Regions from separate parts of the Streptomyces griseiscabiei genome, predicted to be linked through region 1. Evidence: riboswitches for the same ligand, from Rfam matches in the RefSeq annotation. Region 1 holds a riboswitch; each other region holds the start of a gene.
The links. Region 1 has a riboswitch for cobalamin ahead of J8M51_RS31900 (hypothetical protein). Riboswitches for the same ligand answer to the same signal wherever they lie in the genome.

Region 1 (5,284 bases):
AGCCAGCGCAGCACCTGCGGCTCGATGTCCCGCTCCACCGCCGCGTCGAGCGGCACATGGAGCAGGGAGCAGGAGGCGGAGACATCGACCCGGTCGGCCAGGCCCAGCAGGGTGCCGAGGGTGGACAGCGACTTCGACAGGTCGTTGATCCAGATGTTGCGGCCGTCGACGACACCGGCCACCAGCCGCTTGCCCGGCAGTCCGCCGACGGCGGCCAGGGCGTCGAGGTGGGCGGCGGCACCGTCGGTGAAGTCCAGGGCGAGCCCCTCGACAGGAGCCTTGGCCAGGACCGGAAGGGCGTCGCCGAGCCGGTCGAAGTAGGAGGCGATCAGCAGCTTCGGCCGGTCGGTGAGCGCGCCGAGCTCGCGGTAGGCGCGGGCGGCGGCGTTCAGTTCGGCCGGGGTGCGGTCCTGCACGAGGGCGGGCTCGTCCAGCTGTACCCACTCGGCGCCGGCCGCGCGCAGATCGGAGAGGATCTCGGCGTACACCGGCAGCAGCCGGTCCAGAAGGGTGAGCGGCTCGAAGTCGGCGGCCACCCCGGGCGCGGGCTTGGCGAGGAGCAGATAGGTGACGGGGCCGACCAGGACCGGCCGCGCGGTCAGGCCGAGAGCGAGGGCCTCCTTCAGTTCCGCGACCGGCTTGCCGGAGTTCGCGGTGAAGACGGTGCCGGGACCCAGCTCGGGCACCAGATAGTGGTAGTTGGTGTCGAACCACTTCGTCATCTCCAGCGGCGCCACGTCCCGGGTGCCGCGGGCCATCGCGAAGTAGCCGGCCAGTGCGTCCGCCTCGACGGCGGAGCGGTGCCGCTCGGGGATCGCGCCCACCATGACGGTGGTGTCGAGCACATGGTCGTAGTACGAGAAGTCGCCGGTGGGCACCTCGTGGATGCCGGCGTCGGCGAGCTGCCGCCAGGCGGCGGCACGGAGACCGGTGGCGGTGGAGCGGAGGGCGTCGGCGGTGACGCGGCCCTTCCAGTAGCCCTCGATCGCCTTCTTCAGTTCCCGGTCCGGGCCCTGGCGGGGGTAGCCGTACACGGTGGCCCGTGCTGCCGCGGCTGCGGTCCTGCTGGTCACGGAGATCTCCTTCGCGAGACGATTCCCTGAGATCCCGGAGACGGGACGAGAGCGCGAAGGGATGACGAACCGGACGGCGACGCCCCCGCGCGACAACGGCACGGTCGTTCCGTCTGGTATGTACGCCGACCCGCCCACGAGGTCACCGGGGTATCCGCGCACGGAGTGGTCCGCGCACGGGCAGTTGGCAGGTCTTCGGACTCGCGGGCACGCCCTCCGGTCTCCCGGTGGACACCTACTGGCCGTCGCTTCCCAGGTCCGGTACGTCGGACCCAGTGCGTATGACGGCGGTCGCTCCCACTCACCGCTGCGGGGCAGTCCCGGATTCCCACCGGGTTCCCTCTTGCGACACCCCGCCTGGCGGACGGGGCGAACCAGCTGCTGCGGCCACCATACGGGGTGTCGGCACCGAAATGCCCGACGGTCAGCTCCATTTGCGGACCCTCCGCGCGGTCCGCCGGCACCGGGACGGCCGGGGCGAGCCGGGCAGGGCCCCGGTGCGTACGGCGATATTGATAGCCTCATCGGGCCAGCCGAGCCACATCCGAGGCCAGGGAATCCGGTGCGAATCCGGAACTGACGCGCAGCGGTGAGGGGGACGGGCGGGGCACGCACGCCACTGGGAGACCGGGAAGGCGCCCCGACCGGACGAACCCGAGTCCGAAGACCTGCTGGCACCTCCGTGCCCCCGCGCGGAGGGACGTCCGCAGGCCAGGCTCCGCGAACGAGCCCCGACCCCCGAGGCACGCCCGTGTTCCGTACCTTCGCCCCCTCTCCGCCGCCGGTCACCCGGCCACCCTCGGCCACCCCGGTGACAAGACCACGATCAGGTCCGGTCCTGATCCTGCCTCACCCGGTCCGCGAGGGAATTCCCGCGAGAGGAGCCTGACGAGCGATGCCGCCACGCCCACCTCGACCTGAGGAACGACGTACCGAGCACGCCCCCGCCGCACCGGCGCCCAGCCGCGTCGTCGTCTGCCGGGACTGCTGCTGCGGAACCCCGAAGGTGCCCGGAGTCGATCACGACCAGCAGGTCGCGCACCTGACCGAGAACATCCCCGTGCGCGTCTCGGACTGCCTCGACGTCTGCGAACACGCCAACGTGGTCGTCGTCCAGCCCTCCGCCACCGCACGGGCGGCCGGTGCCCGCCCGGTCTGGCTGGGCCTCGTCAACGACACCGACGCCACCGAGGACATCGTCGCCTGGGTACGGGCCGGCGGCCCCGGTGTCGCCCCCTGCCCCGACATCCTCGACCTCTATGTGTTCACCCCGCCCAGAGCGGCAGGCGGTCGGCCTTCGCGGGAGTCGTAGGCCCGGTGGCCGCACCCGACCTCGGGTGCGGCCCATCGGGGTGAGTTCGTGCCGGAGCCATGAGCGACTCGCGTCCATGACGGGGCGGGTCGACGCCCTCCCGACGCCGGTTCGCTGAACCGCGCCCTCCGCGCCGACCCCGGCGCCACCTCCGGTCCCTGTGGGCAACTCCGACTCCGCCACGCCCGCTTCCCGGATCTCGTTGACAACCGTCCGCGCATCCCTCCATCATCATTCCACTAATCAAGTAGTGGAATGATGAAGGGGGTGGTCGTGGAGTACCGCATCGACAGGCGGAGCGGCGTCCCCGCCTTCCAGCAGATCGTGCAGCAGACCAAACAGGCGCTGCGGCTGGGCGTGTTGGTGCCGGGCGACCGGCTGCCGACCGCCAAGGACGTCGCCGAGACCAGCGCGGTCAACCCGAACACCGTCCTCAAGGCGTACCGCGAGCTGGAGCGTGAGGACCTGGTCGAACCCCGGCCGGGGCTGGGCACGTTCGTACGCCGCACGCTGGCCCGCCCGCAGACCGGCACCGACTCGCCGCTCTACGGGGACCTGCTGACGTGGATGTCGAAGGCGGCCGAGGCGGGGCTGGAGCAGGAGGACGTGGCCGCGCTGGTCGCGTCGGCGATGGAGAAGCAGTACGGCGCCGCGAACGCGCCGACCACGGGGACCAAGACAACGAGGAGCACAGGTGAGTGACGGTATGTACGCGGGGGAGCCGGCGCTTGAGGCGTACGGCCTGGGGATGCGCTACCGGCGGGGCTGGGCGCTGCGGGACTGTTCCTTCCGGCTTCCGGCCGGCCGGATCTGCGGGCTGATCGGACCCAACGGGGCGGGCAAGACCACCCTGTTGAGCATCGCGGCCCATGTCCTGCAGCCCACGCACGGTTCGATCAGCCTGTTCGGGGAGGCGCCCGGCTCCGCGGAGTCCGGCCGGCGTACGGCGTTCCTCGCCCAGGAGAAGCCGCTGTTCCGCCGGTTCACCGTGGCGGAGACCCTGCGGATCGGGCGGGAGCTGAACCCGGGCTGGGACCAGCGCGCCGCCGAGGACATCGTCCGCGCGGGCGATGTGCCCTTCGACGCGAAGATCCACACCCTCTCCGGCGGCCAGCGCACCCGCGTCGCCATCGCCCTCGCCTTCGGCAAGCGGCCCGACCTGCTGCTCCTCGACGAGCCGATGTCGGACCTCGACCCGGTCGTGCGCCATGAACTCATGGGCACCCTCCTCGCCGAGGCAGCCGGGCGCGGCACCACCGTCCTGATGTCCACCCACGTCCTCGCCGAACTGGAGAACGTGTGCGACTACCTCGTCGTGGTCTCCGGCGGCGGAGTGCGCCTCGCCGGTGACGTGGACGAGCTGCTGGCCGTGCACACCCTGGTCACGGGGGTGAAGGAGGGCGACGGCATGCCCGCCGCCCTCGACCACCACACCCTCGTCGAGTCGCGGACCAGCGGACGCCAGTTCACCGCGCTGATCCGCCCCGAGGGCCCGGTCGCCGGCCCCTGGGACACGGACACCCCGAGCATGGAGGAACTGCTGCTCGCCTATCTCCGCTCACCCGGGGCGGTGCCCCTGATCACCCCCACCGCCCAGGTCCAGGGTCAGGCGCACGGCATCGGGACGGTGGCGGCATGAGCACCTTCACCAGCGCCTCGGCCACGAACGGCAGCACCGGCGGCGGTACCGAAGGCCCCAGGAACGGCAGCACCGGCGACGGCGAGAACGGGACCATGAACGCGACCCTTGACGCCACGACCGTGAAGGCCGGCCCGCGGCCCCGCCTCAGCGGAATGACCTGGCTGGTCTGGCGCCAGCACCGCGCCGCCTTCTGGACCGTCCTGGCCGCCGCGGTGCTCTCCGTGGCCTGGATCGTCTACCAGCGCGGTCGGATGGTCGACTTCCTCGACGGCTACGGCTACCCCGCCACCAGCCTCGACGAGCTGAGCAACGAGTTCACGGAGTACGCCAACGCCTTCACGTCCGTCTCGATGGGCCTCCAGGTGATACCGATGCTGCTCGGTGTCTTCCTCGGCGCCCCGCTTCTCGCGGGCGACCTGGAGAACGGCACGGCCAAGCTGGTCGCCGCCCAGTCCGCGAGCCGCACCCGCTGGCTGGCCACGAAACTGGGGATGACCGGGCTGGTGGTCCTGGTGACCACGGTCGCGCTGTCGGCCGCGTTCGGCTGGTGGTGGAACCCCGTCAAGTCCGAGGTCACGGTCATGGACTGGACGGCCGGCTCCGCGTTCAACACCACGGGTCCGGTGCCCGTCGCCCTCACCCTCCTCTCCGTCTTCGGCGGGGTGGCGATCGGTGCGGTGCTGCGCCGCACGCTGATGGCCATGGTCGTCACCTTCGGTTTCACCGTCGCCGTCCAGCTCGTCTGGTCCCACTTCCTGCTCTCGCTCGGCAACCCCGTCACCGCCACCACGGACAAGGGCGTGCTGGCCGAGAACTCGTTTCCGACGGTGCCCAAGGGGGCGTACGAGCTCGACCAGTCCTACCTCACCAACAGCGGTGACCTCCTCGGCTGGAGCACGTGCTCGGGCGCGTCGGAGCAGGGACAGCAGGCACAGCAGGCCTGCCTGGACAAGGCGCAGGTCGTGGGCTGGCACGTGGAGTACCTGCCCATGTCGCAGATGAACGGGATGCAGTGGTTCGGCGCGTCGGTGCTGTTCGTTCTCACGGCCGCCGTGACGGTGTTCCTCTTCACCTGGGGCCGTAAGCGGCTCGTCTGAGGCCCGCCGCCCTCACCACGACCCTGCTGGGCGCCCCCGGCACCCAGGCCGCACCGGGCAGCGGTACGGCGGGAACGCAGCGGACGACGGGGGCGCAGGATACGGCGGGTACCGTCGGCGCCGGCCGGACCGTCACCCTCGTCACCGGCGACAGGGTCAC
Region 2 (5,284 bases), on a different contig from region 1:
GGTGCGTCCGCCGCCGTGCCGAAGTCGACGACCAGCGCGACCCGCTTCTGCCCGGCCCGCGCGCCCGTGTTCCCGCAGATCGCGGCGAAGTCGGCGACCCCGCGCGGCCGTACCGCGTCCCCGGAGTCCCGGCTGACCGCGAACCGGAACCCCTGCACCTCCCCGTCGACGGGTCGCGCGGTCGACGGCCCCTGCGTGGCGTACGCCCAGGCCGAACCGTTCCGCTCCCAGAACGACCAGTAGCGGTACGCGGCGGCATGGGCCTGCCCCTGCCCCACGCCGCCCAGCCCCAGCGTGAGGAGGACGCCGCTCAGCAGGAGCACGACGCCACGCGACCGCGACCGCGACACGGCGCCGCTCTGCCGACTGGTCACCCTTCCCGCCGCTTCCTGCGGGCCTTCGCCAGCACGAACCCGGCGACGACCGCGACGATCGCGGCGAGGACGCCCGCGAGCCCGATCTTCCACCATGTGCCGTCGTCGGTCCCACCGTCGTAGTACGCCTCCTCGTCGACGGGCACGGACGAGTAGTCGTCCACATCGCGCGCCGGACCGGTGTCCTTGAGCTGGGCCACGAGGTCGGTGCCGCCGAAGTCGCGCGGGTCGCCGCCGGTGGCGTGCACGGCGAAGAGGAGCTGCGCGTACGCGGCGGGCCCGGCCTTGGCCGCCCACACCCCGTGGTTCTTCTCCAGCCAGGAGAGCGGCTTCCTGGTCGCGTCCTCGTCCCCGGCGGCGGCGAGCGCGACGACCGCGTCGGCGGTGTTGCCGTGGTCGGGCTGGTCCTCCGCACCCGCGAGGGAGGACTTCAGATAGCCGTCGGCGGTGAGGTCACCGGCCAGGTGGACGGCACCGTTGTGGGCCAGGTCCGCCGGGGAGTCGCCCGCGGCGCACTTCCCGGCGGAACCCTCCCCGTCGCCCGCCTCGGCCACGAAGCCCTCGCCCAGGACGCCGAGCACGGCGGCGGCCGTGGCGTCCGCGTTCGCCGCGAGCCCGCCCTTCTTGTCGGGCTGATAGGCGAAGCCCCCGCCGTTCTTCTCACTGTCGCCGCCGCAGGGGACGGCGAGGGCGCGGAGAGCGTCGTAGGGCGACTCGCCGGACTTCTCCTGCTTCTCGGGTGCGTCGCCGACGGCGGTCAGCGCGCCGATCACGACGGACGTCGAGTTCGCGTCGCTGGGGCCTCCGGCGCTGTAGCCCCAGCCGCCGTCGTCGTTCTGGTTCTCCTTCAGCCACCGCACGGCCCGCCCGGCCTCGGCGCCCCGCCCGCCCACCGCGGCGAGCGCCTGCACCGCGGCGGCCGTGCTGTTGGTGTCGAGGGCCGTCTTCGCGTCGCACTTCGCGGTGGCGTCCGCCCGGTACGCCGCGAACGCCCCGCTCGCGCACTGCTGCCCGACCAGCCACTCCACGGCCCCGGCCCCGGGCTTCTCGCCCACGGTGTCCAGGGCGAGCAGCGCGAGGGACTGCCGCCAGACGCCGTCGTACGTGGGGTCGTTGGAGCCGTACAGGCCCGTGGGTATCGCCTGCGACGGCGAGGCGGAGGGTGCGGGGGAGCCGTCGTCGGCGAGGGCGGCCGGTGCGAAACCGGTCCCGAGTCCCGTCCCGAGCCCGGCTGCGACGATGAGTACGGCGACTACCGCGGCGCTGCGGCGGACATTCATGATCGGCGGTTGCCTCTCCCTGACGGGGAGCCGGGCGCACGGCGGAGCGCCGGGCGGCTCGGCTCCGTATTCCTCGACGGTGCCGTACCCCGGCGGGCCGCCGGAGTACGCGAGCCGGTCACGAATCCGTACCGGGCGGTCCGGCTCACCGTCCCCTCGCGGGGCCGGTTCACGGTTGCGGGTCAGCGCCGGATTTGCACCGGCTTCCCCCTGTACGGGTGTGATGACGACCCGGTCACTCTACCTGTCGGTAGCAAAGGGCTGAGGGCCGTCCGCGCGCCGGGATAGGTTCGGGCCATGCGCACGGGAAGACTCCTCGGCTCGGGCCGCACGGCCGACGTGTACGAACTCCACGCCACGGAAACGGAGTCCGTCCCGCACGGCCGTGACGACCTCCCCCCGGCCCCCGAAGCCGGTGCTCCCGCCGCCCCCGCCCGCAGTGACGCAGCCGACAGACGAACCGCGCCCGCCGCGCCCCTCGACGCGGCCGGGGCCTGGGTGCTGCGGCGCTACCGGGACGGCTGGGGTGACGCCGTCGCCGAGGCCGAGGTCATGGAGTACGTACGGGGGCACGGGTACCCGGTCCCGCGCGTCCGCTCCGCGACGCGCACGGAGATGGTGCTGGAGCGGCTGTCGGGCCCGACCATGCTGGAGGCCTTCGGCGAGGGCCTGCTCGACCCGGCCCGGGCCGGCGCCGTCCTGGCCCACCTTCTGCACGCCCTGCACGCCCTCCCGCCCCGCGGCCACGCGCCCGCCTCTCGCGTGCTCCACCTCGACCTGCATCCCGAGAACGTCATCGTCACGCCCCGCGGCCCGCAGGTCATCGACTGGAGCAACGCCGAGGAGGGGCCGCCCGGTCTGGACTGGGGTATCTCCGCGATGATCCTCGCGCAAGTGGCCGTGGACGCCGCCGACTCCCGCGCGTCCCTGGCCCACGCCACTCTCGCCTCCCTCCTCGCCCACCAGTCCGACGGCCTGTCCGCCCTGACGGACTCCGGTCTCGCCGAGGCGGGGCGGCGCCGGGCGGCCATGCCGACGATGAGCGCGCGCGAGGTCGAACTGATCGGGGCCGCAGAGGAGTTGATCCGCGCACTCCACCGCCGCAACTGACCCCTCACACCGCCACATACACCACCGGATCACTCCCCGCCACCGCCTCCGCCCGCCCCAGCTTCACCAGGCGCCGCAGATGCGCCTCCGCCTCGGAGACGGCGATGTTGCGGGAGGAGAAGGGGATGTCGGACCAGGGCCGGTTCCACTCCATGCGCTCGGCCAGCTGCCAGGGAGTGAGGGGAGCGGCGAGGAGGGCGAGCAGACCGGTGAGGCGGGCCTCGTGATGCGCCAGCAACTCCCGTACGCGCGCGGCCGATGCGGTGAACGCGTACTGGTGGGCGGGGAGGATCTCCGCCGCGCCGAGACGCCCGACGCGTTCCAGGGAGTCGAGATAGTCGCCGAGGGGATCGGTGACCGTGTCGTCGTCCGGGTCCTCGTAGAGGCCGATGTGCGGGCTGATCTCGGGGAGGAGATGGTCACCGGAGAACAGCCGCCCACGGCCCGCGAGTCGGGCCGGGTGCGCCTCCTCCAGGTGGAGGCAGACGTGCCCAGGTGTGTGCCCCGGCGTCCAGATCGCGCGGACGCGGCGGCCGGGGAGGTCGAGGAGTTCGCCGGGGACGATCTCGCGGTCGGGGAGCGCGGGGGAGAACCCGGGCAGGGTGGCGCGGGGACGGCGCGGGGCCCGCAGCGGCGCGAGGTGTTCCTCGGGCGCGCCCGCCGCCGTGAGCTTGTCCGTCATGTAGGAGTACCAGCGGTCGGGTCCCGTCCCCCGCGTGCGCCGGACGATCGCCGTGTCCGCCGCGTGCATCGCGATCCACGCCCCGGACGCCTCCCGCACCGCCCCCGACAGACCGTGGTGGTCGGGGTGGTGGTGGGTGATCACGACCCCGTGGACCTCCGCGACCGACGTACCGCACGCCGTCAGACCCGCCGCGAGCCTGTCCCAGGACGCCGGGTCGTCCCAGCCGGTGTCGACGAGGACCGGACCGCGGTCGGTGTCGACGACGTACACGAGGGTGTGGCCGAGGGGGTTGTCCGGGATGGGGACCTCGATGGACCGTACGCCGCCGCCGTGATCGGTCACCTGTGTCATGAAGTCACTATAACTAGAACGAGTTCCACCGGGGATGGCGTACGGGAGGGCGAGGCGCGCCCGTGAACCGGCCGACGACATGGACTCCTTTCTCTGGAACTGGTATCAGTTCCCTATTCAGAACTGACGGTATGTCAGAGAAGTGGCTCCGGGAGGCAGCGGCCATGACCGAACTCGTGGAACACGGACAGCTGTTCATCGGCGGGGAGTTGACCGACCCCCTGGGCACGGACGTCATCGAGGTGGTCTCGCCGCACTCGGAGGAGGTCATCGGCCGCGTCCCGCACGCCTCGCGCGAGGACGTCGACCGGGCCGTGGCCGCCGCCCGGCGCGCCTTCGACCACGGCCCCTGGCCGCGCATGACCCTCGACGAACGGATCGAGGTCGTCGCCCGGATCAAGGACGCCTTCGCCCTGCGGTACGAGGAGTTCGCCAGGATCATCAGCTCCGAGAACGGCACCCCGGTCACCTCCAGCGTGATGGTGCAGGCGCTCGCCTCGATGATGGTGTGGGACGCGGCGATCACGACGGCGCGCGGATTCACGTACGAGGAGCGGCGGGACGGTGTCCTCGGGAAGATCCTGGTGCGGCGCGAGCCGGTCGGGGTGGTCGCGGCGGTCGTCCCCTGGAACGTCCCGCAGTTCACCGCCGCCGCCAAACTCGCTCCCGCCCTCCTCGCCGGCTGCCCGGCCATCCTGAAGGTGTCGCCCGAAACCCCTCTGGACGCCTACCTGTTGGCGGAGATAGCGGCCGAGGCGGGCCTGCCCGAGGGGGTGCTGTCGATCCTCCCCGCCGACCGTGAGGTCAGCGAGTACCTGGTCGGCCACCCGGACGTCGACAAGGTCTCCTTCACCGGCTCGGTCGCCGCCGGCAAGCGCGTCATGGAGGTCGCCGCCCGCCATCTCACCCGCGTCACCCTGGAGTTGGGCGGCAAGTCGGCCGCCGTGATCCTCGCGGACGCGGACGCGGCGACCGCCGTGGCCGGCATCGCCCCCTTCGCCTGGATGATCAACGGCCAGGCGTGCGTGGCCCAGACCCGCATCCTCGTCCCGCGCTCGCGCTACGACGAGTTCGCCGAGGCCTTCGCGGCCTACGCCTCCGCGCTGAAGATCGGCGACCCCCTCGACCCGGCCACCGAACTCGGCCCCCTGGTCGCCGCCCGCCAGCAGCGCCGCAGCCTCGACTACATCCGCATCGGCCAGGAGGAGGGCGCCAAGATCCTCACCGGCGGCGGCCGTCCGGCCGGTCTGGAACGCGGCTGGTACGTCGAACCGACCCTCTTCGGCGACGTCGACAACTCCATGCGCATCGCCCGCGAGGAGATCTTCGGCCCGGTGATCTGCCTCCTCCCGTACGGCGACGAGGACGAGGCCGTACGCATCGCCGACGACTCCGACTACGGCCTCAGCGGCAGCGTGTGGACCGCCGACGACGAACGCGGCATCGACGTCGCCCGCCGGGTCCGCACCGGCACCTACTCCGTC
Region 3 (5,284 bases), 790 kb from region 1:
CAGGGTCGGGAGCGGTCGTCGGCGGGGCGCCCGCGTCCGGGCCCGTGCCCAGGTCCGGGAAGGAGATGAGCACCGGGGCCCAGGTGTTCTCGGCGGTGGCGACCGTCGGGGTGATCCTGGGGGGCATGTGGCTGCTGGGGGACCTGCTCGGTGGGACGCAGGAGTCCTCGGGACCGGCGACCTGCTCGGCCTCGGACGACGCCTCGCCGGCGCCGCGGGGCGAGGTCTCCGGTGCCCGGTTGTGCACCGCGCTGAACCGTTCCGACCTGCCGGGGCTCCTCGGCACCCCGACCGAGAAGGCGGTCACCGCCTCGGGCAGTGACAACGAGTCCACCTGGGCCGACGGCACGAAGACCGTCACCCCCGAAGCGACCGTCAGGCTGGACACGTACACCGTCGAGCTCTCGGCGTCGTACGACGACCTCCCGGTCGCCGAGTCGGTCGGCTATCTGGGCTCCGGCGCCGAGACCAGGAAGGTGCTCGGGCACACGGCGGCCCTGTACTCGGGCCAGACCATCGCCATCTCCTTCGGGTTCGACGGCGCCGACGCCGCGTCCGGCCCCGGTGGTGTCGCCCGTCGGCTGCTGGTCGCGACGGACCCGAAGGACAGTGGCAGCACCTTCGAACTCGTCATCTACCGCCAGGACTCCATGACACCCGACGACGAGGCCCTGTTCCGCGTCGCCGAGAAGGTCCTGCCGACGATCCCCGGGTGGAAACCCGCCGCCTGACTCGCCCGACCGCACGACCGCACGACCGCACGACCGCACGACCGCACGACCGCCTGAACTGCAGGGTCACCACGAGGTAACCCAGGCACCGAAAAGTGCGTTCTTCCACGTCAGCGGCCACTCTCCTACGGTTACCCGGTAACCACGAGAGAGCACGTGAACCCCACGTGTTGCCCTTCGGGCGCTCATGACGAGGAGACGTACGACATGGCCATCACCCTGGTGAACCCCGACGGACTGCCGAAGATCGACGCGTACCGGCAGGTGTCCGTCGCGACGGGCACGAAGCTGGTGTTCGTCGCGGGACAGGTCTCCTGGGACGCCGACCAGGTCACCGTCGGCGTCGGCGACCTGGCCGCCCAGGTCGAGCGGTGCTATCTGAACGTCGGCACCGCGCTGGCCGGAGCCGGGGCCTCCTTCGACGACGTGGCGAAGATCAACATCCATGTCGTCGACTGGACGCCCGACAAGATGCCCGCCCTCATGGAGGGCATCTCCCGGGCGGCCGGGAAGCTCGGGGTCACCGCCACCCCGCCCGCCACCCTCCTCGGCGTCGCGGCGCTGGACATCCCCGAGCATCTGGTCGAGATCGAGGCCACCGCGGTCGTCGACTGAACACGGCACGGCACGGCACGGCGAGGGCGGAGGGGCGGGCAGGCGGGCAGGCGGGCAGGCGGGCAGGCGGGCAGGTCAACGGGTGGGCCGGGGGCCTGTGATAGCTTGCCGACGCCAGTCGAACCCATGTGCGCGCATCGACGCGTACGGGTCAGGGAATCCGGTGTGAATCCGGAGCTGACGCGCAGCGGTGAGGGTGACGGGCGGGGCAACGGCCACTGGACGGCGGTCACGATCGCGGTCCGGGAAGGCGTCTCGTCCGGGTGAACCCGAGTCCGAAGACCTGCTGGCGGTCCCCGGCGCCGAGGGGTGCCCGGGACAGCTCCGTACGACCGGGCTTCGCGCATGAGCCCTCGACGCCGAAGGAAGTCCCGTGCCGATCGCACGTCCTGTCCGTCATGCCGTCCTCCTCCTGGCCGCCGGTTCGCTGCTGCTGACCGGCTGCGGGGGCTCCGGGTCCGCCGGGTCCGGCACGTCCGCCGCCGAGGGAGCGGCCCCGGGCGAGTCCACCGGTCATCCGGTCACCCTCGACAACTGCGGTGAGCGGGTGCGGGTGGACAGCCCGCCCGAGCGTGCCGTCTCCCTCAACCAGGGCACCACCGAGATCCTGCTCTCCCTCGGCCTCGCCGACCGCATGGCGGGCACCGCCACCTGGACCGACCCGCTGCCGAAGGCCCTGGAGAAGGCGAACGCGAAGGTGCCGCGGCTCGCCGACAACGCGCCCTCGTTCGAGAAGGTCCTGGACGCCGAACCCGACCTCGTCGTCTCCTCGTTCGCGTCCACCCTCGGCAAGGGCGGGGTGGCGACCCGCGCGGAGTTCGAGAAGCTCGGCGTCCCCACCTATCTCTCCCCCTCCGACTGCGTCGGCAAGGACAACAGCGGTGACGGCGACGGCGTCCGCACCGAGCCGCTGACCATGGACGCGGTCTACGGCGAAGTGCGCGATCTGGCGCGGATCTTCGGGGTCGAGAAGCGCGGCGAGAAGCTGGTGGCGGAGCTGAAGTCCCGGGTGGAGAAGGCGACCGCGGGCCTCGACGCCGAGGGCGTCACCGTCCTGTACTGGTTCGCCAACGCCCAGTCCCCGTACCTCGCGGGCTGCTGCGGGGCCCCCGGGGTCATCACCCGCGAACTGGGCGCGAAGAACGTCTTCGACGACACCGAGGAGGAGTGGCCCCAGGTCAACTGGGAGGCCGTCGCCGACCGCGACCCCGACGTCCTCGTCATCGGCGACCTGGTCCGCGAGGAGCAGACGGCGGAGACGGCAGCGAAGAAGATCGAGTTCCTGGAGTCCGATCCCGTCACCAGGAACATGACGGCGGTGAAGAAGAAGCGGTACGTGCTGCTGTCCGGGCAGGCGATGAACCCGACCGTGCGGACCGTCGAGGGCGTGGAGAAGGTGGCGGCGGCGCTCCGCGAGTTCGGCCTCGCGGGATGACCGGTGCAAAGGCCCACGTACGGACGGGGACGGCGGGGAAGGGGACGGCGGGGAAGGGGGGAACCGCCGGTCCGGCGCCGCTCGTCGTACGGGTGCTGCGGCGGTCGGTGGCGTGGACGGCCGGGCTCGTGGCGCTCGCGGTCTCCGTGGCCGTGGCGATCACCATCGGGCCCGCGGACATCGGCGTGGTCGACGTCTGGTCCACGGTGGTCGCCCATCTCGGCTGGGGGCACACGGAGTTGACGCCCATCCGGGACGGCATCGTGTGGAATCTGCGGCTGCCGCGCACGCTGCTGGCCGCCGTGTGCGGGGCCGGACTGGCGGTGTGCGGCGCGGTCATGCAGTCCCTGCTGCGCAATCCGCTGGCCGATCCCTTCGTGCTGGGCGTCTCCTCCGGGGCGTCGACCGGCGCCGTCGTGGTCGTGGTGCTCGGCGTGGGCGGCGGTGCGCTGTCGGTGTCCGGGGGCGCGTTCCTGGGCGCGGTGGTCTCCTTCGGGCTGGTGCTGCTGCTCAGCCAGACGCTGGGCGGCAGCACGGACCGCGTGGTGCTCGTCGGTGTCGCGGCCATGCAGCTGTTCTCCGCGCTCACCTCCTTCATGGTGATGACCGCCGCCGACGCCGAGACGACCCGCGCGGTGCTGTTCTGGCTGCTCGGCTCGCTCAGCGGGGCGGACTGGACGGATGTGACGGTGTGTCTGGCCGTGCTGGTCGTGGTGCTGCTGGTCTGTCTGGGGCACAGCCACGCGCTGGACGCGTTCGCGTTCGGGCAGGACGCGGCGGCCTCGCTCGGTGTCTCCGTGGCCCGCACCCGGCTGGTCCTGCTGTGCGTCACCGCGCTGCTGACGGCGGCCCTGGTCGCCTCGGCCGGGGCGATCGGCTTCGTCGGGCTGGTCCTGCCGCACGCCGCCCGCGCGCTCACCGGGTCCGGGCACGGACGGCTGCTGCCGGCCACCGCCCTGGCCGGGGCGGTGTTCCTGGTGTGGGTCGACACCCTCGCCCGTACCGTCCTTGATCCGCAGGAGGTCCCGGTGGGTGTGGTGACGTCCCTCATCGGCGTCCCCGCCTTCGTCGCCATCATGTACCGGACCAGGAGCAGCCGATGAACGACCGGGCCGCCACCACGGACGCCGTGGAAGCCACGGACTCGATGGATGCGATGCATGCGATGGATGCGACAGGGACGGCCGGGCTGCGCGCCGAGCGGGTCTCCCGCAGCGCCGACGGCACGTTGATCCTGGACGGGGTCAGCCTGGCGCCGCGTCCCGGGACCGTCACCGGACTGCTCGGCCCCAACGGCTCGGGCAAGTCCACGCTGCTGCGTCTGCTCGCCGGGGTCATCGCGCCGGCCTCGGGCGTCGTCACCCTCGACGGCGAGCCGCTCGACCGGGTGGGCCGCCGCGCGGTCGCCCGGCGGATCGCCGTGGTGGCCCAACAGTCCGACACCCAGGTCGAGTTGACCGTCCTGGACGTCGTACGGCTGGGCCGTGTCCCGCATCGCCGGGCCTGGGCGCCCGTCGCCGCCGACGACGAGGAGGCCGTCCGTACGGCGCTGGCCCGCACCGGTCTGACCGACAAGGCCCACCGGTCCTGGCACACCCTGTCCGGCGGGGAGCGCCAGCGGGTCCAGATCGCCCGCGCCCTGGCCCAGGAGCCGCACGAGCTGCTCCTGGACGAGCCCACCAACCACCTCGACATCCAGCACCAGCTGGCCCTGCTGACCCTGGTCGGCGACCTCCGCCTCACCAGCGTCGTCGCCCTGCACGATCTGAACCTCGCCGCGATGTACTGCGACCGGCTGGTGATCCTGAAACAGGGCCGCGTCGTGGCCGTCGGCGCCCCCCACGACATCCTCACCGAGTCCCTGATCGCCGACGTCTACGGCGTACGGGCCACGATCACCCGCCCCGGCCCCACCGACCGGCCGCACATCCGCTTCCTGGGGCCACTCGCCCGAGGGGGCGGGGCGGACGGGGGTGAGGGCGGGGTTGGGTGAGGCCGGCCGGGGGCGAGGCCGACTGGGGACGGGGGCGGTGGGGAGGCCACGCCTGAAGGGAATCGTGGCTCAAGTCGCCCGCGCCGGGCGGACCACGACCCCACGACTTCGCCAGGTCCGGGCGAACTCCCGCTCAAGGTGTCTCCAGCGGGCGGTTCTTGCTCGGCTCGGCCTGGGCCTCGGCGGGTTCGCGGGGGCCGACGAGGGCCTCGCGCGGGGCCGCGAGGCCGGACTTGAGCGGGGCCTCCGGTCCGGCGGCGGGCAGGGGCTCAGGTGCGGCCGCGGTGCCGCTCGGTTCGCCGTGGGGCTCGTCGTCCGACTCCTCCACGAAGGGCATCTCTCCGCCCAGTACCTTCTTCGCGCGGGCCGTGTCGAGGGCGCCCTCCCAGCGGGAGACGCCGAAGGCGGCGACGCAGTTGCCGAGGAGGTTGGTGGCGACGCGCATGGAGTCCATGATGCGGTCGACGCCGAGGAGGAGGGCGACCGCGCCGGCGGGGATGACCCCGAGCG
Region 4 (5,284 bases), on a different contig from region 1:
GTCTCCCCCCAGTTCGCCCAGTACCTGGGGTACGAGGGCGCCGCCGCCACGATCCGCATGTACAACCCCATCGTCCTTCCCGGGCTGCTGCACACCGAGGACTACGCGACCGCGCTGCTCTCGGCCAGGACCGCCGAGGCGCGGGTGCGGCGGCAGGTGGAGCTGCGCGTCACCCGGCAGGAGCGGCTGCTCGACGGCGACAGCGGCCCCGAGGCCGACATCGTCCTGGACGAGGCGTCCGTACGGCGCGCGGTCGGTGGCCCCGCCGTCATGCGGCGACAGCTCGACCACATCAAGACGGTGGCCGCGCATCCCCGGGTGAGTCTGCGGCTGCTGCCCTTCTCGGCGGGCGCGCACTACGGCACCACCACGCCGTTCATCCTGCTCGGCTTCAAGGACGACGACGATCTGCTCTACATCGAGGGCCCCACGGGGGGCCTGACGAACCGTGACGACCTGGGCCTCACAGCGCGTTATCAGGAGTGCTTCGAGGACATCGGCTCCATCGCGTACGACGGCGACCGGATGATCGAGGCGCTCGACGCGATCAGGGAGAGTCTGGACGACAACTGACCCGGGACGGGACACCCGGGCGACGAACGGGGGGAGGCCTCATGGCGGTCTTCGGAGTACGAGCGTGGTGGCGGGAATTGCGTACGTCCTCCACCGCCCCTGCGGACGACGCGTCGAGAGTCCCGCCCGAGCGGGCCGACCGGGACGAGCCGGCCGAGGTGAGCGACAGCGCCCTCAAGGCGTACGCCATGCAGAACCCCGAGTGGGCCGAGGCACTGATCCAGGTCGAGAGCGCGCGGGTGGCGGGAGCCGTCCGGCTGCTGTCCGTGCGGCTGTTGCTCGGCACGGCGTGCGGCAGCGTCCTGCTGTTCAGCGTCTCGGTCGCCACCCGGTTCGGTCCCGGCCTTCCGCTCGGCAGGATGTCGCCGCTCGGCTCGGCGGTGGTCGGCGCGGTGGGCGCGGCCCTCGTCACCGCGCTCGGCGCGTGGCTGGGCAGGATCCTGCGCGACCGCTCGGCCGACTCCCGGAACAGCCCCGTCAGCGGTGGTGCGGCCGCCGGGGCCGAGCCTCCCCCAGCGCCCGGTTCAGGACCCGGAGCCGTTCCGTGACCGGGGTCAGTCCCCACCACAGGCCGGCCCCGGCCGCGCCGAGCACGGTCACCACCAGCCAGACCAGGGCACGCACCTCACCGCCGGGCACCAGCAGCGCCGCCAGGGCACCCACTCCGACGGACAGCACGCCCATCACGGAGCAGAAGAGCGCCAGTGGGGCCGCCGCCGTCACCCGTTCCCGCCAGACGCCCGGCTTCCGCAGGCGCGCCGAGGCGGTCTCCCTCGCTCGGTCTCCCATGTGTGCACCTCCCGTCCCCCGAGCGGATCTTCACGATCCGCCCGCTCCCGGGTCCACAAGTCCCGCCAGAAAACCACACCACGCCGCGTGGCGAAAGACGAGCAGCGCGTCACGATCGAAGTTCGAGTCACGGACCATGACGCGCCGCCGTCCGGCGGCCACTTCCACGCAGTCGCCCCCGTTGTCGGAGTAGCTGCTCCTGACCCACACCCGTGCCGACGACTCCCTGTCGATCACACCGACCTCCTCCGAGCCCAAGAGTCAGCGCACCGACATGGCGTCCACCGCGACGACCGAGTGTCGTGTCCCGCCTCCGCGTGGGTGCGGTGCTTCGTACTGCCGTTCCCTCAAGTGTTCCCCGCCCGGGCACCGGGGAAGAGCACGGAAAGAGCCGATTCGGGCGTCTGACGGGATTTCAGCGGTGTGGGGCTCGGCACACCGCTGCATCGCAGGTCAACAGCAAGTTGACGGGTCTTCCAGGGGCGTGGTGGACTGCCGGGGCCATGTACGACGGCAGGAGAGGAAGCCGGTGCGAGTCCGGCGCGGTCCCGCCACTGTCACCGGGGAAGCATCTCGACGCGTCTCCCGGGAGCCAGGAACTCTCGCCGTCGGTCTCGTCGAACCAGGGCGTGGACACCCTGAGTGAGGACACATCGCCATGTGCGCCATGCGCGGCTGCCCGCCGGGGCTCAGTGCCCGGTCCCTGCCCGACCCCGTGAACGGCTGAACCGGTGCGTGCCGGTCGCGTCTTCGCGTACGGCGCCGCCGCCGGACTCCTCGGTGACCTGCTGCTCGGCGACCCGCGCCGGGGGCATCCCGTCGCCGCGTTCGGGCGGGCCGCCGGTGCCGTGGAGCGGGTGCTGTGGCGGGACCACCGCGGGTGGGGCGCGCTGCACACCGCGGTGTGCGCGGGCGGCGCCGTGGCGCTGGGTGCCGTCGCCGCCGCTGCCGTACGGCCGTCGCGTGCCGCCTCCGTCGGACTGACCGCCGCCGCCACCTGGGCCGTCGTCGGGGGGACCTCGCTCGGGCGGGAGGCCGGGGCGATCGGGCGGTCGCTCGAAGCGGGCGATGTCGAGGGCGCGCGGGCGCGGTTGCCCCATCTGTGCGGGCGGGATCCCCAGGCACTGGACGCGGACGGCATCGCGCGGGCCGTCGTGGAGTCCGTCGCCGAGAACACCTCCGACGCGGTGGTGGGGGCGCTCGTGTGGGGGGCCGTGGCGGGTGTGCCCGGACTGCTCGGGTTCCGCGCCGTCAACACCCTGGACGCCATGGTCGGTCATCGCTCGGAGCGCTACCGGCGCTACGGATGGGCCTCGGCGCGGCTGGACGATGTCATGGGGTGGCCGGGTGCCCGGCTGACGGCCGTGTTGGCGGCGGCCTCCGGTGAGGACGCCCGGGGGGCGGTCCGGGCCTGGCGGGCCGATGCGGGGAAGCATCCGAGTCCCAACGCGGGGCCTGTGGAGGCGTCGTTCGCGGGGGCGCTCGGAGTGCGATTGGGGGGCACGTTGTCGTACGGGGGGCGGGTCGAGCATCGGCCGGTGCTGAATGGAGAGGGGCGCGCCGTCGTCGTGGGGGACATCGAACGGGCCGTCCGGCTGTCCCGGCGGGTCGGGTGGCTGGCGTTGGGGGTGGGTGCGGCTGTGTCGCTGCTGCGGTCGAGGAGTCGGGGATGAGCGGTGGGCTGCTGGTCGCCGGGACCACCTCCGACGCCGGGAAGAGCGTGATCACCGCCGGGATCTGCCGGTGGCTGGTGCGGCAGGGGGTGAAGGTCGCGCCGTTCAAGGCGCAGAACATGTCGCTCAACTCCTTCGTGACGAAGGAGGGCGCCGAGATCGGGCGGGCCCAGGCCATGCAGGCGCAGGCCTGTCGGGTGGAGCCCAGCGCGCTGATGAACCCGGTGCTGCTGAAGCCCGGGGGCGAGCGGAGCAGTCAGGTCGTGCTGCTGGGCAAGCCCGTGGGCGAGATGAGCGCGCGCGGCTATCACGGGGGGCGGCAACAGCGGCTGCTCGGGACCGTGTTGGAGTGTCTGGCCGAGTTGCGGGGCACGTATGACTCGGTGATCTGCGAGGGGGCCGGTTCGCCCGCCGAGATCAATCTCCGGCGCACCGACATCGTCAACATGGGGATCGCCCGGAACGCCGGGCTGCCCGTGCTGGTCGTCGGCGACATCGACCGCGGCGGGGTCTTCGCGTCCTTCTTCGGCACGGTGGCCCTGTTGTCCCCCGAGGACCAGGCGCTCGTCGCCGGGTTCCTCGTCAACAAGTTCCGCGGGGACGTCACCCTGCTGGAGCCGGGGCTCGACATGCTGCGCGGGCTGACCGGGCGGCGGACGTACGGGGTGCTGCCGTTCCGGCACGGGCTCGGCATCGACGAGGAGGACGGGCTGCGGGTCTCGCTGCGCGGGACCGTCCGGGAGTCGAACGTCGCCCCGCCCGTCGGGGAGGACGTGCTGCGGGTCGCCGTGTGCGCGGTGCCGCTGATGTCCAACTTCACCGATGTGGACGCGCTCGCCGCCGAACCCGGCGTCGTGGTGCGGTTCGTGGACCGGGCCGAGGAGCTGGCCGACGCCGATCTCGTCGTCGTGCCCGGCACCCGGGGCACCGTCCGGGCGCTGGAGTGGCTGCGGGAGCGGGGGCTCGCCGACGCGCTCGTGCGCAGAGCGGCGGAAGGGCGCCCGGTGCTCGGGATCTGTGGCGGGTTCCAGGTGCTCGGGGAGCACATCGAGGACGAGGTCGAGAGCCGGCTGGGGCGGGTGACGGGGCTCGGAGTCCTTCCCGTCCGGGTGCGGTTCGCCGAGGAGAAGACGCTCACCCGGCCCGCGGGCGAGGCCCTCGGGGAGCGCGTCGAGGGGTACGAGATCCATCACGGGGTCGCCGAGGTGCTGGGCGGGGAAGGGTTCATCTCCGATGACCACGGAAACAGCCTGGACGGGTGCCGGGTGGGGCAGACCTGGGGCACGCACTGGCACGGGTCGCTGGAGTCGGACGGGTTCCGGCGGGCCTTCCTGCGCGAGGTGGCCGCCGCGTCGGGGCGCCGGTTCGTACCGGCCCCGGAGACGTCGTTCGCCGCGCTGCGCGAGGAGCAGCTGGACCGGCTCGGCGATCTGATCGAGGAGCACGCGGACACGGACGCGCTGTGGCGGCTCATCGAGTCGGGAGCGCCGGCGGGGCTGCCGTTCGTGCCGCCGGGGGCGCCGGGGGTGCCCGGATGAGCGCGGGATCGCTGTGGAACGAACGGCTGCCGGGCACCTGCCCGTGGCCGGAGGGTGACTTGGAGGGCGACCAGAAGTGAGTGTTCCGTTTCCGTTCACGGCCGTCGTCGGCCAGGACGATCTGCGGCTGGCGCTGCTGCTGAACGCCGTGTCGCCGGCGGTCGGCGGTGTGCTCGTGCGCGGCGAGAAGGGCACCGCCAAGAGCACCGCCGTGCGGGCGCTCGCGGCGCTGTTGCCCGAGGTGGAGGTCGTCGTCGGGTGCCGGTTCTCGTGTGATCCCCTGAAGCCGGACCCCGCGTGCCCGGACGGGCCGCACGAGCCGGCGTTCGAGACCCGGCCCGCCCGCATGGTCGAGCTGCCGGTCGGCGCCTCCGAGGACCGGCTGGTCGGCGCCCTCGACATCGAACGGGCGCTCTCCGAGGGCGTGAAGGCCTTCGAGCCCGGCCTGCTCGCGGACGCGCACCGGGGCATCCTCTACGTCGACGAGGTCAACCTCCTCCACGACCATCTCGTCGACCTGCTGCTGGACGCGGCAGCGATGGGCGCCTCGTACGTCGAGCGCGAGGGCGTCTCCGTACGGCATGCCGCGCGGTTCCTGCTCGTCGGGACGATGAACCCCGAGGAGGGCGAGCTGCGGCCGCAGTTGCTCGACCGGTTCGGGCTGACCGTGGAGGTCGCGGCCTCGCGGGAGCCGGAGCAGCGGGTGGAGGT

Region 2: it holds a riboswitch for cobalamin, as region 1 does, so the genes downstream of both, J8M51_RS17375 (prenyltransferase/squalene oxidase repeat-containing protein) here and J8M51_RS31900 (hypothetical protein) in region 1, are expected to answer to the same signal.
Region 3: it holds a riboswitch for cobalamin, as region 1 does, so the genes downstream of both, J8M51_RS28705 (ABC transporter substrate-binding protein) here and J8M51_RS31900 (hypothetical protein) in region 1, are expected to answer to the same signal.
Region 4: it holds a riboswitch for cobalamin, as region 1 does, so the genes downstream of both, J8M51_RS14555 (cobalamin biosynthesis protein) here and J8M51_RS31900 (hypothetical protein) in region 1, are expected to answer to the same signal.

What each region holds. Positions count from the first base shown of each region.
Region 1 is NZ_JAGJBZ010000002.1:3,407,609-3,412,892, forward strand. It holds gene metE (5-methyltetrahydropteroyltriglutamate--homocysteine S-methyltransferase) at 1-1,073, opposite strand, end outside; cobalamin riboswitch at 1,255-1,454, opposite strand; cobalamin riboswitch at 1,587-1,763, shown strand; gene J8M51_RS31900 (hypothetical protein) at 1,969-2,385, shown strand; gene J8M51_RS31905 (GntR family transcriptional regulator) at 2,641-3,087, shown strand; gene J8M51_RS31910 (ABC transporter ATP-binding protein) at 3,092-4,024, shown strand; gene J8M51_RS31915 (ABC transporter permease) at 4,021-5,124, shown strand.
Region 2 is NZ_JAGJBZ010000001.1:3,976,629-3,981,912, reverse strand. It holds gene J8M51_RS17380 (SCO2322 family protein) at 1-323, opposite strand, end outside; gene J8M51_RS17375 (prenyltransferase/squalene oxidase repeat-containing protein) at 371-1,654, opposite strand; cobalamin riboswitch at 1,772-1,904, opposite strand; gene J8M51_RS17370 (phosphotransferase) at 1,952-2,764, shown strand; gene J8M51_RS17365 (MBL fold metallo-hydrolase) at 2,769-3,800, opposite strand; gene J8M51_RS17360 (aldehyde dehydrogenase) at 3,965-5,284, shown strand, end outside.
Region 3 is NZ_JAGJBZ010000002.1:2,617,997-2,623,280, reverse strand. It holds gene J8M51_RS28715 (DUF6215 domain-containing protein) at 66-731, shown strand; gene J8M51_RS28710 (RidA family protein) at 939-1,346, shown strand; cobalamin riboswitch at 1,445-1,651, shown strand; gene J8M51_RS28705 (ABC transporter substrate-binding protein) at 1,720-2,781, shown strand; gene J8M51_RS28700 (FecCD family ABC transporter permease) at 2,778-3,884, shown strand; gene J8M51_RS28695 (ABC transporter ATP-binding protein) at 3,947-4,774, shown strand; gene J8M51_RS28690 (cation:dicarboxylate symporter family transporter) at 4,908-5,284, opposite strand, start outside.
Region 4 is NZ_JAGJBZ010000001.1:3,332,998-3,338,281, forward strand. It holds gene J8M51_RS14535 (helix-turn-helix domain-containing protein) at 1-573, shown strand, start outside; gene J8M51_RS14540 (hypothetical protein) at 615-1,121, shown strand; gene J8M51_RS14545 (hypothetical protein) at 1,051-1,362, opposite strand; gene J8M51_RS14550 (DUF397 domain-containing protein) at 1,393-1,599, opposite strand; cobalamin riboswitch at 1,834-1,986, shown strand; gene J8M51_RS14555 (cobalamin biosynthesis protein) at 2,094-3,035, shown strand; gene J8M51_RS14560 (cobyric acid synthase) at 3,032-4,573, shown strand; gene J8M51_RS14565 (putative cobaltochelatase) at 4,650-5,284, shown strand, end outside.